4 regions of the Pseudomonas sp. M20 genome follow, and region 3 is predicted to be linked to each of the others. Evidence: riboswitches for the same ligand, from Rfam matches in the RefSeq annotation. Region 3 holds a riboswitch; each other region holds the start of a gene.
What was found. Region 3 has a riboswitch for cobalamin ahead of ACI514_RS12550 (TonB-dependent receptor plug domain-containing protein). Riboswitches for the same ligand answer to the same signal wherever they lie in the genome.

Region 1 (3,946 bases), 270 kb from region 3:
ATCGAGATTGACGATGTCGCCATCCTTCAACGGTGTGCCCGACGGAATGCCATGGCAGACCACGTCATTGACCGACGCGCAGACGGTTTTCGGAAAGCCGTGATAGCCGACGTTGGCCGGCACGGCTTTCTGCACCTTGACGATGTAGTCGTTGCACAGTTGATCGAGCTGATCGGTGGTCACGCCCGCCTTCACATGGGGCACCAGCATCGCCAGTACTTCAGCGGCAAGTTTGCCGGCAGCGCGCGATTGGGCGATGTCGGCCGGGGTGTTGATCTTGATCTGGTTTCTCATGCGCTGACGGCTTCCTGAGTCAGTTGTTGCAAATCCAGCCCACCGTTCTGTTCGGCGCGGATCAGCAAGCGGCAAATGGCGCTGTGGTCGAGGTTGGGGTGCAGTTCGGCGAGCATGCCGATGCGCATCCAGTGTTCAGCCTGCGCGTTGATCGAGCGGCTGAGGGCGTTGCTGGAGATCCGCAGGTTCTCGTGCATGTCCTCTGAAATCTTTACGATACCCATATATGAATCCGATACGATGTGTATATGGATCGTATATTAGCCAACCTCTATTAAAAATTGCAAATACGACCCTTGGAGGAGCTGCCGAAGGCTGCGATCTTTTGATCTTGCTCTCCAAAAACAAAGTCAAAAGATCGCAGCCTTCGGCAGCTCCTACAGGGATTTCGCTGAATTTTGGGCAAAAAAAAGCTGCCAAAACCGGCAGCAAAAACTTTAAGAACACGCGATGTATTGGCCTCAGCATAGACGCCGGATAATGACAGTGTCATGACAGCCGCACATTCATTGAGCCGCCCCTGCCCCGTCATCAGGATGTCATCAAGATCACGGCAAAATCCTCGCAAACCGTCTCGCGCCTCCCGACGGGCGCTTTGCAAGGATTCCCATGAAAGACGACGCCTCGCTGTTTGCCGCCATCGACCTGGGTTCGAATGCCTTTCGCCTGATGATCGGCCAGTCGGTGCGCAGTCGAAAGGGCTTGCAGATTCAGGAAGTGAAAACCCTGCGTGAGCCGGTGCGCCTCGCCGAAGGATTTGACGGTGGCGCGCTGGACGCGTTGGCGCTGGATCGCGGCTGGCAGGCGTTGGCGCGGTTCGGCAAAAAACTGCGCGGTTTCGAGGCCGGCCGGGTGCGCGCGGTGGCCACCAGCGCGGTGCGTGAAGCGGACAACGCGCTTCTGTTTCTCGCCAGTGCCGAACGGCATCTGGGCTTTCCCATCGACGTCATTTGCGGCCATGAAGAGGCGCGGCTGGTCTACGCCGGCGTGACTCACGCCTTGCCAAGCGCTGAAGACCTGCGCCTGGTGGTCGACATCGGCGGTGGCTCCACAGAGCTGATCCTCGGTCAGGGTGCGCAACCGTTGCTCACCGAAAGCATCGCCATCGGCAGCGGCACCTTGAGCACGCGCTTTTTTCGCGGCGGCGATGTGTCCGCCGGCGCGCTGCAGGAAGCCGAACGCTTCGCCATCCTGCAGTTTGAAAAAGTTGCCCGGCGTTACCGTGCTCAGGGTTGGCAGCAAACCATCGGCTCTTCCGGCACTGCGCGCATGCTCGCCAAAGTGCTCAAGGCCAACCACCTGAATGACTTCGGCCAGGACGGCATCACCTACGGCGGGCTACTACGCCTGTCGCTGCTGCTGTTGAAAGTGAACAACGTCCAGCAACTGAAACTGACCGGTCTGCAAGCGCACCGCCAGAGCATTCTGCCCGGTGGTCTGGTGCTGATGCTGGCGGCGTTCAAAGTGTTCGGCATCGCGCAGATGGTGCCCTCCGAACCGGGTCTGCGTTTGGGCGTATTGCACGGTTTGATGAGCCAGCACTAATCCGCGCCACGACAGATTCGTCTCCCCTTCAGCGGCTCGATCGACTAACATGCCGCCGCTGGTTCCCGAACGGGACTAACAGGGAATCCGAGGTGCTTGCACAGCATTGATCGGAACTGCCCCCGCAACTGTAGGTGCCGAGCCTGCTCCACGACTGCCACTGGGTGAACCCCGGGAAGGCCGGAGCCAGGCGATGACGCATCAGTCAGGAGACCTGCCGGCACAGTGACTACTAACCGGCGGGGTGTCCGGGAAGGACATCGTGCCGTGCGCGTCTTTGTTTGCTGCCCGGCCTTGCGCGGTTGCCCTGACTGCGTTCGAAGATGTGTTTCCGATCCGTACTCTCCCGCTCCCCGTACGGTTCCCTCGGAGACTGCCCCATGCTGCTGCCCCGCATCGCCACCCTCATTACCGGCCTGAGCCTTTGCGCCATGGCGCAGGCGGCCCCGACGGCCTATCCACTGACGATCGACAACTGCGGCAGCACCCTGACCTTCCAGCACGCACCGATGCGCACCGTGACCATCGGCCAGGCCGGCACGGAAATGCTCTACGCCATGGGCCTGAGCGATAAAGTCGTCGGCACCTCACTGTGGTTCAACAATGTGCTGGCCAAGTACAAAGCGCAGGACGACAAGATCCAGCGCCTGGCCGACAACGAGCCGAGTTTCGAATCGGTGATCGGCAAGCGCCCGGAACTGGTTGCCGTTGAACTGGAGTGGATGGTCGGCCCACAAGGTGCGGTGGGCACCCGCGAGCAGTTTCATGAACTTAAGATTCCGACCTACCTGCTGCCCTCCGATTGTGAGGCCAAGGACAACCTCGTCGGCGCCGATGGCACGCGACTGGCGCCGTTTCGCATCGAGACGATTTACAAAAGCGTGAGCCAACTGGCGCAGATCTTCGATGTTCAGGAGCATGGCCAGCAACTTAACGACGAGCTCAAGGCCAGCCTCGCCAAATCGATTGCCACCGCCCAAGGCAAACAGCTGAAGGACGCCAGCGCGCTGGTCTGGTTTTCCAGTGCACAAATGGACATCGAGCCGTTCGTGGCCGGGCACAAAGGCGTTCCCGATTTCATGCTCAGCACCCTCGGCGTGCGTAACGTGGTGGCGTCCGATGAAGAGTGGCCAACGGTCGGCTGGGAAACCATCGCCAAAGCCAATCCGACCTTCCTCGTCATCGCGCGCATGGACCGTCGGCGCTTCCCCGCTGACGACTATGAAAAGAAACTCGCCTTCCTGCGCAGCGACCCGGTGACACGCAACATGGACGCGGTGAAACACAACCGCATCATCATTCTCGACGCCATGGCCATGCAGGCGAGCCTGCGCATGTTCGACGGCATCGAGCAACTGGCCACGGCCATCAACGGCTATGACCTGTCGCAATGAGTGCCAGCCTGATCCGCACGTTACTGGCCCTGGCGACGCTGTTGATTGCAGTGGTTGCTGGCGTGGCCATTGGTGAGACGTCGATTGAACCTAGCGTGGTGATGCAAGTACTGGCGAACAAATTGTGCGGCGCCGGGTACGCGCTGGATCCTATCGATGAAGGCATCGTCTGGAACTACCGCCTGACCCGCGCACTGGTCGCGGCCGCGTGCGGTGCCGGTCTGGCGACGTGCGGGGTGATTTTGCAGTCGCTGTTGCGCAACCCGTTGGCCGATCCGTATCTGCTGGGGATTTCTGCCGGCGCCTCGACCGGAGCGGTGATGGTGGCGCTGCTCGGTGTTGGCGCCGGGATGATCTCGCTGTCAGTCGGTGCCTTCGCCGGCGCGGTCACGGCGTTCGTGTTGGTGATTCTGCTGGCGCGGGTCAGCGGTTCGGCCAGCGGCACCGGGCAGATCATTCTTGCCGGGATCGCCGGCTCGCAGCTGTTCAACGCGCTCACGGCGTTTCTGATCACCCGCTCGGCCAGTTCCGAGCAGGCACGCGGGATCATGTTCTGGCTGCTGGGCAATCTTGGCGGCGTGCGCTGGCCGTCGGTATGGCTGGCGGTGCCGGTGGCCGTGTTCGGTTTGGTCGTGTGCCTGTGGCATCGTCGCGCGCTGGATGCGTTTACCTTTGGTGCGGATTCGGCGGCATCCCTCGGCATTCCGGTGCGA
Region 2 (3,946 bases), 1.0 Mb from region 3:
CAACGGCAATGCGCACATCCTTCAGCAGCGGCTCGACAGCTATCACGTCAGGCGCGGCGAACTCAACCGCCGGTGGCAGCGCTACCTCGCAACTGCTGGCCAATGCATCGGCAGCGGCGTCGAGACGCACATCGAGGTCATTCAATTCGCTAGCCTGCACGAGGCCGAGGTGACGACTCGGCAATTCGATGCCAGTCTCACGCGACAACGCACCGTACCAGCGCAAACCTTCAGTCAGGCTGCCTTCGAGCAATTGCGCATGGCGCAAAGTGCCAACACGATTGGCCAGCACGCCGGCAAATGGCAAATCCGGCTGATACTTCGCCAGGCCCAGCGCCAACGCACCAAAAGTCTGCGCCATCGCCGTCCCATCAATCACGCCAAGCACCGGCACACCGAAGTGCCGCGCCAGATCGGCGCTGGACGGCGTGCCGTCAAACAGGCCCATCACGCCTTCGATCAGAATCAGATCCGCCTCGGCAGCGGCGTCCCACAACAGGCGACGACTTTCCTGCTCACCGACCATCCACATGTCCAGTTGATACACCGGCGCACCGCTGGCGCGTTCGAGGATCATCGGGTCGAGAAAGTCCGGGCCGCATTTGAACACGCGCACTTTGCGCCCCTGATTGCGATGCAAACGGGCGAGCGCGGCGGTGACGGTGGTCTTGCCCTGACCGGAAGCCGGCGCGGCGATGAGCACCGCCGGGCAGTGACGTGGTTGATTCAAAGTTCGACGCCTTTCTGCGCTTTGATGCCGGCCTGAAAGGCGTGTTTGAGCATGCCCATTTCGGTGACCGTGTCGCCCATTTCGATCATTTCCGGCTTGGCCGCGCGACCGGTGACGATCACGTGCTGCATCGGCGGACGCGCCTGCAGATCGCTGAGTACCTGATCGAGATCGAGGTAGCCGTGTTTGAGGGCGATGTTCAATTCATCGAGCACCACCAGACCGATCGACGGATCACGCAGCAGTTCGCGCGAGACTGCCCACGCGGCTTCGGCAGCGGCGATGTCGCGCTGACGATCCTGGGTTTCCCAAGTGAAGCCTTCGCCCATCACATGGAAGCGAACTTGCTCGGGGAAGCGGCGGAAAAACAGTTCTTCACCGGTGCTGTTGCGGCCCTTGATGAACTGCACCACACCGCACTGCATGCCGTGGCCCATAGCGCGGGCGAGCATGCCGAACGCCGAGCTGCTTTTGCCTTTGCCGTTGCCGGTCAGCACCAGCACCAGGCCACACTCGTCAGGCGAGTTGGCGATGCGTTCGTCGATCACGGCTTTTTTGCGTTGCATACGCGCCAGATGGCGTTCGTCGCGCTCGGGGGAATCAGTCATGGGGGAGCTCTCCGTTGAGGCTGGATAACGGCGGGCAGGCACAAGAATAGACGGCAAAAAGCCTGGCATCGCCCACCGTGATGCCGCTGGATGGATCAGGCCGGTCTCCGGGCTCATGAGCGGCGTTGGCCTGACTGCGCGCCTTCCCGCTTTGAGCAGTGGCATTCGACGCAGTGTTCACTCATTTACCGTTGCGGGGGCAGCGCCGGGATCGTGGTGGTTCTTCGTGCGAAGACAACCCTCACCGGCTTCCCTGTTTCACTCTGTCGACGCAGGTCACAGAGCACCTGAAACAAGCCGCGAAGGTTAGAGGGTTGGGGGTGGAGCGTCAATTAAAGAGGCGGCCATCGAGCGAATAACTGCCGTCGATCAATTCTCTGACGCCAATCTTGTGCCACACTGATACAAGCGATATCAAAGAGCCATGCTTTTTCCGAAACGCCCACTACAACAATAAAGGATGATGACGATGCAAGGCATGATCATCAGCAACCCGCGCCTGGAATTCCTGCGCCCGGTGCTTGAACGCTGGTTTGACTGTATCGACCGTTACAACGCCGTGCGCGGCGACAGCGACACGCCTTACTGGCATGACGAGAAAGCCAATCTCGGATTGCTCTCGGCGGCGGCGTGGATGGCCGAGCTGGTCACTTTGAACGACACTGCCACGCGCAAACAGAACGAAGAAGGCGAGCGCAATGCCCGCGCCGATCTGTTTCTCGCCGGTGCTGAGGACCGCGCTTTCATTCAGGCCACGCAACGCTGGCCAAAGGTTACCAACCTGAATCTGACCCAAGCTCTGCTGGACATCACCAACGATGCCAAACGCATCAGCTATGCCAGCGACCTCAAGCTCGGCTGCCTGTTTGTCGCGCCGCAAAAAGCCCAGCACAGCGCCAGCCCCGAAGAGTTGCAGGACATGGTCGACGATCTGCAAAAGGAACACACCTGTGCCGTCGCCTGGTATTTCCCCTACGCCTACCGCAAATTGCGCAGCGAAGCGGGCAACTATCACCCGGGCATCGCCGTGCTGTTCAAGGAAGCTCGCGGCTGAGCAGTTGAACCATCGGGCTTGCGCCCTCCTCTATGATTAGGAATGCATTCATAGGGAAGATCAGCAATGCGCAAGCCCCAGCTCGTTTTTGTCATCGCCTTCGCCGGAGGACTCGCCGCCTGCGGTGAAACCTCCAGCCTGCAAGTCTCCGACGGCACCGGCCCGTCACCGAAACTCCCCGAACCGAACAAGACCCTGATCCCGACGGTGAACATCGCCCCGGCAATCGGCTGGCCCGCAGGCGGCAAACCGACTGCGGCGGCTGGCACTCAGGTGGCAGCGTTCGCCGAAGGCCTCGATCATCCGCGCTGGCTCTATGTCTTGCCCAATGGCGATGTGCTGGTGGCGGAAACCAACGCCCCGCCAAAGCCTGATGACAGCAGTGGCATTCGCGGCTGGGTGATGAAAAAGGTCATGGGCAAGGCTGGCGCGGGCGTGCCGAGTCCGAACCGCATCACCTTGCTGCGTGACGCCGATCACGATGGCGTGGCTGAGACGCGCACGGTGTTCCTGCAGAACCTCAACTCGCCGTTCGGTATGACGCTGGTCGGCAACGATCTTTACGTCGCTGACACCGATCGCTTGCTGCGCTTCAACTACGAACCCGGCGCGACCGAAATCAAGTCGCAACCAATCAAGGTTGTCGATTTGCCCGGCGGCACGCTGAATCATCACTGGACCAAAAACGTCATCGCCAGCAAAGACGGCAGCAAGCTGTACGTCACGGTCGGCTCGAACAGCAACGTCGGCGAAAATGGTCTGGATAAGGAAGAAGGCCGCGCAGCGATCTGGGAAGTCGATCGGGCGACCGGCAATCACCGCATCTTCGCCTCGGGCATCCGCAACCCCAACGGCCTGGCCTGGGAGCCCAGCAGTGGCGCGTTGTGGACAGCCGTCAACGAGCGTGACGAAATCGGCAGTGATCTGGTGCCGGACTACATCACTTCAGTGAAGGACGGCGGATTCTATGGCTGGCCGTTCAGTTACTACGGTCAGCATGTTGATGTCCGCGTGTCGCCGCAAAACGCGGACCTGGTGGCCAAGGCCATCGCCCCGGATTACGCGGTCGGGCCGCACACCGCCTCGTTGGGCCTGAGCTTCGCCGAGGGCAACACCCTGCCGGCGCAGTTCAAGGAAGGCGCGTTCATCGGCCAGCACGGCTCATGGAACCGCAAACCGCACAGTGGCTACAAAGTGATTTTCGTGCCATTTACCGGCGGCAAGCCGAGCGGCACACCGGTGGATGTGCTGACCGGGTTCCTCGACAAGGACGAGAATGCATTGGGCCGGCCGGTAGGCGTGGTGATTGATCAGCAGGGTGGCTTGCTGGTGGCGGATGATGTTGGCAATAAGGTGTGGCGAGTCTCAGCCACGAAGTGATGTTGAATGTGACCTGAAACAACTGTGGGAGCGAGCCTGCTCGCGAATGCGGAGTGTCAGTCTCCATTGAGTTGACTGATACACCGCTTTCGCGAGCAGGCTCGCTCCCACATTAGGATTGCTGCGATTTTTACTACGGGTTATGCGCCAGATGCTCCGGCTGCAACACCCGCT
Region 3 (3,946 bases):
TTTCCGGGCCTTTGTCGTTCAGGGCGGTGAGTTGCGCGGTCATCGACAGCGGTTTGCCGTCAAACCCAAGGCCCCGAACGTCGATGTACATCGCGCTTTTGCCATCGCCGAAACGCTCGAAGCGCAGGCCCAGTCGATGCAGTCTGCCGGCCCACAGCGCATGGTCGCGCACCAGCCCCACCTTGAGAGCCTGCGCCAGCAAGCCGTTGGCGATGCCGCCGAGTTTCAGCCCGGCGCCGGCCTTGAACTTCAGGGTCTGCGCGCCATAACGGCTGGCGAAGATGTCCATGTCCGGGACATCGACGTTGGCCAGCAGCCGGGTGCCCATCTGCGGCATTTTGCGCAAGGTCAGGTCCAGCCAGCCGGACACTTCATGCACCTTGCCGTTCTTCAGCTGTTTGATCGGCTTGCCGGCATAGGCGAGTACGCCTTCGATGGTCGACAGCCCCGGCATTTTCGCCGATGAGGAAATGCCGTGTTCGATCGAGTCGATGCGGGAAAAGCGCTGGCGCTGTTCATCGATGATTGCCGACGACAGCGTTGGGACCGAACTGCAACCGCTGAGAATCGCCACGCCGGCCAGTTTCGCCCGCGCATCGAGCACGTCGATGCCATTGACGAAAGTTCGGCAGTCGGCCAGATCGCAGTAGTTCACGCCCGCGTCGATGCAGCTCTCGGCGACGGCATAGGATTGCCCCTGAAACGGCCCGCCGGTGTGGACGACCAACTGAATGTTCAGCGCCCGCAATGCGTCTTTGAAATCGGCGCCCATGGCATCGCCGCACCAGCCTTCGCAGACATTGCCCGATTGACCATTCAGTTCATCGACTTTGCGCTGCAATTTTTGCGGATCACGGCCGGAGAGTACCAGGCCGATCTGCGGCATCAACGCCAGATGCCGGCACACGATGCTGCCGAAATTTCCGTAACCACCGACCACCATCACCCTGAACGGCATGCAATTCTTCCCTAAGTCATTCCATCACACAGGCGTGCAGGATATAGGGCCGAACGTCGGCAAGCCATTCAGATCAAAGCGATCGCTCAGGCGTCCATAGGTGGTACTGGCAGATCCAGATTGAGGAGCACTCATCGGCAAGTTGACGAACGGTCTGTCGAATGTTCAGATGCCGGCCAGTTTCAGGTGTCCCATGCCGCCGTGCATGGGGTGAAACGGGAAACCGGTACGTTCTTTTCGAACCAGTCCGGTGCTGCCCCCGCAACGGTATGCGCGTGATGCTTTCGATACACCACTGTGGCCAGACGGCCATGGGAAGGTGAAAGCCTCGATACGCGCGAGCCCGGAGACCGGCCTGGAATTTCGTTTGGCAAAATCCTGCGGTGGGCGGGCATGGGCCGGTATTGGCTGTGCGCGATGCCTTCTCTTGCATGCTCTTCTGCGAAGATCCTTTTCGAGAAGACAATGATTCGACCTTTCAACACTTCTGCTCCAACCCTTTTGTGCGGCTGCCTGTTCAGCCCACTGCTGCTGGCCGACGACGCGCCGCTGGAACTCAATCAGCAAATCGTTTCTGCACCGTCGGTGGAGTCCACCACTGTCGCCGAGATGGCGAAGTTCGGCAGCAAGGTCGAGATCGTCAGCCGCGAGCAGATCGAACGCGCCGGCCCCAGCGCCGATGTCAGCCGCGTCATGCAGATGTTCATTCCCGGCTTGTACGTAGCGCCGAAAAACGGCCCGTTCGACTACGGCACCTATTCGCTGCTCGGCGGGCGCAACGACGACACGCTGATCCTGCTCGACGGCGTTCGATTGAACAATCGCCTGTACGGCGGCCTCTATCTGGACACCCTGCCGGCCAACGCTATCGAGCGCATCGAAGTGCTCAAGGGTGGCCAGAGTCTGTTGTTCGGCACTCAGGCCGTTTCCGGCGTGATCAACATCGTCACCCGCAGCCCGCAATCGCGCAAAACCTCTGGCGAAGTGAATCTGGGCGCCGACAGTTTCGGCGGCACCACCGAAGACGCGCGCGTCGAGAACATCTTCACGAACGGTTTCGGCGATCTCGGTCTGCTGGCGTATGTCAGCCACAACGTTTCCGACGGTTACCAGCCCTATCGCAACCGCGACATGAAAAACATCAGCGAGAAGCGCCGCGCCTACGAAGTCACCACGTTTGGCGGCAAGGCCATTCAGTCGTTCGGCGAGGATGCGCGGCTGGAACTGTTCTACCAATACGCCGACGCCAACCTCGACTTCGCCCGCCCGGTCGACAACCACAACACCACCAACGACCGCGTGCAACAGATCGCCACGGCGACCTTCGAGCAGACCATCAATGAGCGCCTGAGCTACTTTGTCAAAGGGCATATCAACGACTGGGACACGCGCTACACGCGGGTCAACAACGTCGTCGGCGGTGGCACCAAAGTCATTAACCACAACGACTATTGGGGCTTCACCGATTGGGGTGTGCAGGCCGAAGGCAAGGCTGAACTGCCCGGCGGCCATGTGCTGGTGTTCGGCACCGACAACCAGTGGTTCAAGGGCCAGGACGATGTGCTGATCATCGACAACGACAAGGCTGAAGCCCATGCGTTCTACACGCAATTGCGCCCGCAGATCGACGCCCTGCCCGACTGGCACCCGAGCATCGGCGTGCGTCATGAAGCCATGAGCGGCGGCGACAGTGCCACGGTCGGCATGCTCACTTCGCTGTATGACCTGAATGACAACTGGTCGGTGCGCGGTCAGTACGGCAGCGCTTACAAACTGCCGAACGCCGAGCAACTGTTCGTCAACGAACCGGGCGACGAGATCGGCAACCGTAATCTCAAACCGGAAAAAAGCCGCAACGTTGAACTCGGTGTCGACTACAAAGGCTTCTTGCTCGATCGCGAATTCAGCGCCAGCGTGACCCTGTTCAAACGCAAGATCGACGACTTGATCACCCTCGACGGCATTCAGTGGGTCAACGGTGAAGGCACGATCCAGATGCGCGGTTTCGAGGCCGACGCCAAACTGGCGCTCAACGATCAGTGGAGCCTGCAAGCGGACATGACGCGCAACCTCACCGAGTCGCGCACCGGTGTGACGATCAACGACATTCCAAGCTTTTTCGCCCGCTCGCGGGTGGGTTATGAATCGGAAAACCGCCTGTGGGGTGCCGGCGCTGCGATGCGCTACATTCGCGACATCAAAAGCTCGAAGCAAGTCGAATACGGCAACTATTCAGTGGTCGACGCCGACGCTTATCGCTACCTCGACAACGTCCACCAACACCGCGTAAGCGTGCTGGTAGAGAACCTGTTCGGCCGTGATTACGTCACCAGCCGTTCGAGCAACGTCGATAACCTCGGCCGGCCGTTCACCACCGAAGTGCGCTACACGTACCGCTTCTGATGAGTGAAATCACAACCGTCGACGGCGTCGACACGCACCCGGACTGGTCGCACGTGCCCGAGCATGCGCGCCATGTGTTCCTCTGCACCGGCCCGCGCTGCACCCAGCGCGGCGCCTTGCAGTTATGGAAAACCCTGCGTCGGCATTTGCTGGCGCACGATCGCATCGAGACGCCAGGCGGCGTCTTGCTGACCCGCACGCACTGCCAGTTTCCGTGCAATCTGGGGCCGATTGTGACGGTGTACCCGGAACGCTGCTGGTATGGCGTGCACAGCCATGAAGATGTGCAGCGATTGGTCGAGGGGCATCTGGTGGGCGGGGAAATTGTCGCGGATTTGCTGATCAAGGCGCGGGGATGAGATCGATTATGTTGGCGCTTGGCGCCCTGCTCTGCTCAACGCCAGTGCTCGCCGACAGTTTCAGCAATTGCGGCGAGGACTGGCACTTTGCGACAACACCACCCTCGCGAATTGTTGCGCTCAACCAGCATGCGGCCGACATTGTGTTGGCGTTGGGCGCGGGGTCATCGTTGGTCGGGGTCGCCTATCTGGATGACAACGATGCCGGTCAGCGGCAAGCCGATTA
Region 4 (3,946 bases), 1.0 Mb from region 3:
CCCTCCACTCAGCCTTCCGATGTCGCCCGTGGATCAAGATCAAGAGCAGGCGAGCTGACACTCGGCCTATTGAGTGGTGAGGAGCGGGGCGCGTTCGGCTTTTGATTTGCGTTGTTGCTGCCCCTCACCCCAGCCCTCTCCCGAGGGAGAGGGAGCCGATTGGTAGGTGCTTCAAAATGTGCGTTCCACTCGGTATTCCACGTCGGTGTACCTCTTCCATTCCACGCAATCAGTCCCCTCTCCCTCCGGGAGAGGGCTAGGGTGAGGGGCTTTTGATCTGTTTCAGAATCTGAGTTCGACTCGGTATTTCAAGTCGGCGCATCTCTCCCAAACACCACGATCAGTCCCCTCTCCCTTTGGGAGAGGGCTAGGGTGAGGGGCTTTTGATTTGGCTTGTGATCTTGCTTTGGCTTTGGTTTTTGATCTTTTACCCCTTCGGAAGGCCGAGCGAAGGTGTTCATCCGGGGTTAGGCGCGCAGCGCCGTTCGACGAAGTCGAACACATCGAGAGGAGGTGCAGCGAAGCAAACCGTAGGCGATGCCCCCGGATGGACACCGTAGCGAGGGAACACTGAGCCTCAGCGAAGTGCCGTACGCCGGGGCAAAGCCTTTTGGTTCCTTTTTGGCGTTTGAAAAAGGGACTCGCTGTAAGAGCGAAACCGCCAGCAGCCAAAACCGCAGCAACGGATATGCCCCCAATCCAAACATTGACCCATAAGCAAGCCATGCGTAGCCTTGCGCATTCGAGGTTCTTCGGCCGTTGCCGAAGCTAAGAAGGGAACGCGGTCAATGCCGCGGCTGCCCCCGCAACTGTGAACGGTGATGTTCGCTGCCACGCCACTGCCAGCTCAATCGATGAGCCCGCGGGAAGGCGCAGCCAACGCCAGGCCCAGCGCCTGAACGCCGTCAGCCAGGAGACCTGCCTCGTCACAGATTCTCAATTCAACCGGGCGGGGTGATCCGGTGGCGAACTCTCCGGGCGCGCACGTGCGTTGCCGGTTCTCGTCCCGTATGCCCGCCGCTTGCCAAAGGGCATACCGATGAAAACACTGGCCAAACTCCCCGTCACCATCGTCACCGGCTTCCTCGGCTCGGGCAAGACCACATTGCTGCGGCACATGCTCGACAACGCGCAGGGCCGTCGTATCGCGGTGATCGTCAATGAGTTTGGCGAGTTGGGCATCGACGGTGAAATCCTCAAGCAATGCACCATCGGCTGCACCGAAGAAGAAGCCACCGGCCGCGTTTACGAACTGGCCAACGGCTGCCTGTGCTGCACCGTTCAGGAAGAATTCTTCCCGGTGATGCGCGAACTGGTCGCGCGTCGCGGCGACCTCGACCACATCCTCATCGAAACCTCGGGCCTGGCCCTGCCAAAACCACTGGTGCAAGCGTTCCAGTGGCCGGAAATCCGCAGCGCCTGCACCGTTGACGCGGTGATCACCGTGGTCGACAGCCCGGCCGTAGCCGCTGGCACCTTCGCCGCGTTCCCGGATCAGGTCGACGCCCAGCGCAAACTCGATCCGAATCTCGATCACGAATCGCCGCTGCACGAACTGTTCGCTGACCAACTGGCCAGCGCCGACCTCGTCATTCTCAACAAGGCCGACCAGACCAGTCCGGAAGATCTCGCTCGCGTGCGCGCTGAAGTCGCCGAAGAGCTGCCACCGGCGGTGAAAATCATCGAAGCCAGCAACGGCCGTCTGCCGCTGGACGTGCTGATCGGCCTTGGCGCCGGTTCCGAAGAACACATCGACAGTCGCCACAGCCACCATGATCATCACCACGGTGAAGGCGATGACGACCACGATGACCACGATCACGACGCCTTCGATTCGATCTCCATCGAACTGCCGCAAGCCGATGAAAGCCTGCTGCTCGACGCCCTGACGCAACTGGTGGTCAAGCACGGCATCCTCCGTGTCAAAGGTTTCGCCGCCATCCCGAACAAGCCAATGCGCTTGCTGATTCAAGGCGTCGGCACGCGTTTCGACAAGCACTTCGACCGTCAGTGGGGCGCCGATGAAGCGCGCGTCACGCGTCTGGTGTTGATCGGTCAGGAACTCGACGCCGCCCAACTCGAAGCGCAACTGCGCGCTGCGCTCAGCGTTTAAACCATGCACCTGCTCAGGACTCAGCCCGGCGGATTCGTCTCGGATGACAACATTGCCGACCTTGGACAAACCCCCGCCGAGCTGGTGATCCTGTGCAGCGGCGACTCCAGCCTGGCGCTGCTCGCCGAAGCCGCGCAGCAGTTGCCGGAAGATTATCCGAGCCTGCGTCTGGCCAATCCGATGCAGGTGCAGAATCACGCCTCGGTCGATCTGTACGTCGATGAAGTGCTGCGCCACGCCAAGGTGATTCTGATTTCGCTGCATGGCGGCATTGCCTATTGGCGCTATGGTGTCGAGCGGCTGGTCGAGCTGTCCGAGCGTGGTGTGCAGTTGATTCTGGTACCGGGCGATGACCGTCCCGATCCGGAACTCAGCGACTTGAGCACCGTCAACGCCGAGGAACGCGACCGGCTCTGGCAATTCCTGCGTCAGGGCGGCATGGGCAATGCGCTGGATTTCTTCCGCTGTCTGGCCAGCCGTTGGCTCTCCCGCGATTACGCCTGGGAAGAACCGCAGACCCTGCCGCGCACGGCGATTTACCACCCGAATAAAACCAGCGCCGCACTGAGTGACTGGCAAGCCGAATGGCTGCCGGAAAACCCGGTTGCGGCGGTGCTGTTTTACCGCTCGCATTTGCAAGCGGCGAACACCGCGTTCATCGATGTGTTCTGCCAGCGCTTGCAGGCAGCGGGGTTGAATCCGCTGCCGATCGCCGTGGCCAGTCTGAAAGAACCCGGCTGCCTGGCGGTGGTCGAGGATTGGCTGGATGAAGTCGAGGCGGGGGTGATTCTCAACACCACCGGATTCGCTCAGTCCAGCCCCGAAGCGCCGCATCTGCGGCCGTTTCGCCGCAATATTCCGGTGATCCAGGCGATCTGCGCGCAGGACAACGAGCCCGGCTGGCGCGACAGCGAGCAAGGCCTCGGCCCGCGCGATCTGGCGATGCACATTGCCTTGCCGGAACTCGACGGGCGCATCATCAGCCGGCCGATCAGCTTCAAGGATCTGGCCTGGCGCAGTGAGCGCAGTCAGTCCGATGTGGTCTGCTATCGTGCGCAACCCGAACGCATGGATTTTGTCGCCGAACTGGCGCGGCGCTGGATCGATCTGGCGCGGGTGCCGAATGGCGAAAAACGCATCGCGCTGATCCTCGCCAACTACCCGACCCGTGACGGACGCATCGGCAACGGCGTCGGCCTCGACACGCCGGCGGCGGCGCTGAATATTCTTCGCGCGTTGCAGGCTGAGGGTTATCCGATCACGGCAGAGCTGCCGAATAGCGGCACCGAGTTGATCCAGCAATTGCTCGGCGGCGTCAGCAACGATCTCGACACGATTGACCTGCGGCCCTGCCAGCAAAGCTTGGCGATGGACGCTTACCTGACGATGTTCAACGCGCTGCCCGAGGCCAATCGAACCGCAGTGATCGAGCGCTGGGGCGCGCCGCAAAACGATCCAATGTGCCGCGACGGGCGGATGATGATTGCCGGTCTGCGCTTCGGCCTGACCTTCGTCGGCATTCAACCGGCGCGCGGTTATCAGGTTGACCCGAGTGCGGTCTATCACGACCCGGATCTGGTGCCGCCGCACGCGTATCTGGCGTTCTATTTCTGGCTGCGCAATACCTACGGCGCGCACGGCGTGATCCACGTCGGCAAGCACGGCAACCTTGAATGGCTGCCGGGCAAAGGCGTCGGGCTTTCGGAAAACTGCTGGCCGGATGCGTTGCTCGGGCCGCTGCCGAACATCTATCCGTTTATCGTCAACGACCCGGGCGAGGGCGCCCAGGCCAAGCGGCGCACGCAAGCGGTGATCATCGACCACCTGATGCCG

Region 1: it holds a riboswitch for cobalamin, as region 3 does, so the genes downstream of both, ACI514_RS13610 (ABC transporter substrate-binding protein) here and ACI514_RS12550 (TonB-dependent receptor plug domain-containing protein) in region 3, are expected to answer to the same signal.
Region 2: it holds a riboswitch for cobalamin, as region 3 does, so the genes downstream of both, cobO (cob(I)yrinic acid a,c-diamide adenosyltransferase) here and ACI514_RS12550 (TonB-dependent receptor plug domain-containing protein) in region 3, are expected to answer to the same signal.
Region 4: it holds a riboswitch for cobalamin, as region 3 does, so the genes downstream of both, cobW (cobalamin biosynthesis protein CobW) here and ACI514_RS12550 (TonB-dependent receptor plug domain-containing protein) in region 3, are expected to answer to the same signal.

Annotation. Positions count from the first base shown of each region.
Region 1 covers NZ_CP173611.1:3,079,798-3,083,743, forward strand. Annotated here, with positions in the region: gene map (type I methionyl aminopeptidase) at 1-294, opposite strand, end outside; gene ACI514_RS13600 (ParD-like family protein) at 291-518, opposite strand; gene ACI514_RS13605 (Ppx/GppA family phosphatase) at 904-1,839, shown strand; cobalamin riboswitch at 1,882-2,076, shown strand; gene ACI514_RS13610 (ABC transporter substrate-binding protein) at 2,220-3,233, shown strand; gene ACI514_RS13615 (iron ABC transporter permease) at 3,242-3,946, shown strand, end outside.
Region 2 covers NZ_CP173611.1:3,825,354-3,829,299, forward strand. Annotated here, with positions in the region: gene ACI514_RS16905 (cobyrinate a,c-diamide synthase) at 1-730, opposite strand, end outside; gene cobO (cob(I)yrinic acid a,c-diamide adenosyltransferase) at 727-1,338, opposite strand; cobalamin riboswitch at 1,419-1,644, opposite strand; gene ACI514_RS16915 (hypothetical protein) at 1,808-2,392, shown strand; gene ACI514_RS16920 (PQQ-dependent sugar dehydrogenase) at 2,459-3,772, shown strand; gene ACI514_RS16925 (C40 family peptidase) at 3,906-3,946, opposite strand, start outside.
Region 3 covers NZ_CP173611.1:2,808,949-2,812,894, forward strand. Annotated here, with positions in the region: gene ACI514_RS12545 (saccharopine dehydrogenase family protein) at 1-958, opposite strand, end outside; cobalamin riboswitch at 1,126-1,332, shown strand; gene ACI514_RS12550 (TonB-dependent receptor plug domain-containing protein) at 1,424-3,361, shown strand; gene ACI514_RS12555 (ferredoxin) at 3,361-3,720, shown strand; gene ACI514_RS12560 (ABC transporter substrate-binding protein) at 3,717-3,946, shown strand, end outside.
Region 4 covers NZ_CP173611.1:1,811,520-1,815,465, forward strand. Annotated here, with positions in the region: cobalamin riboswitch at 729-941, shown strand; gene cobW (cobalamin biosynthesis protein CobW) at 1,040-2,113, shown strand; gene cobN (cobaltochelatase subunit CobN) at 2,117-3,946, shown strand, end outside.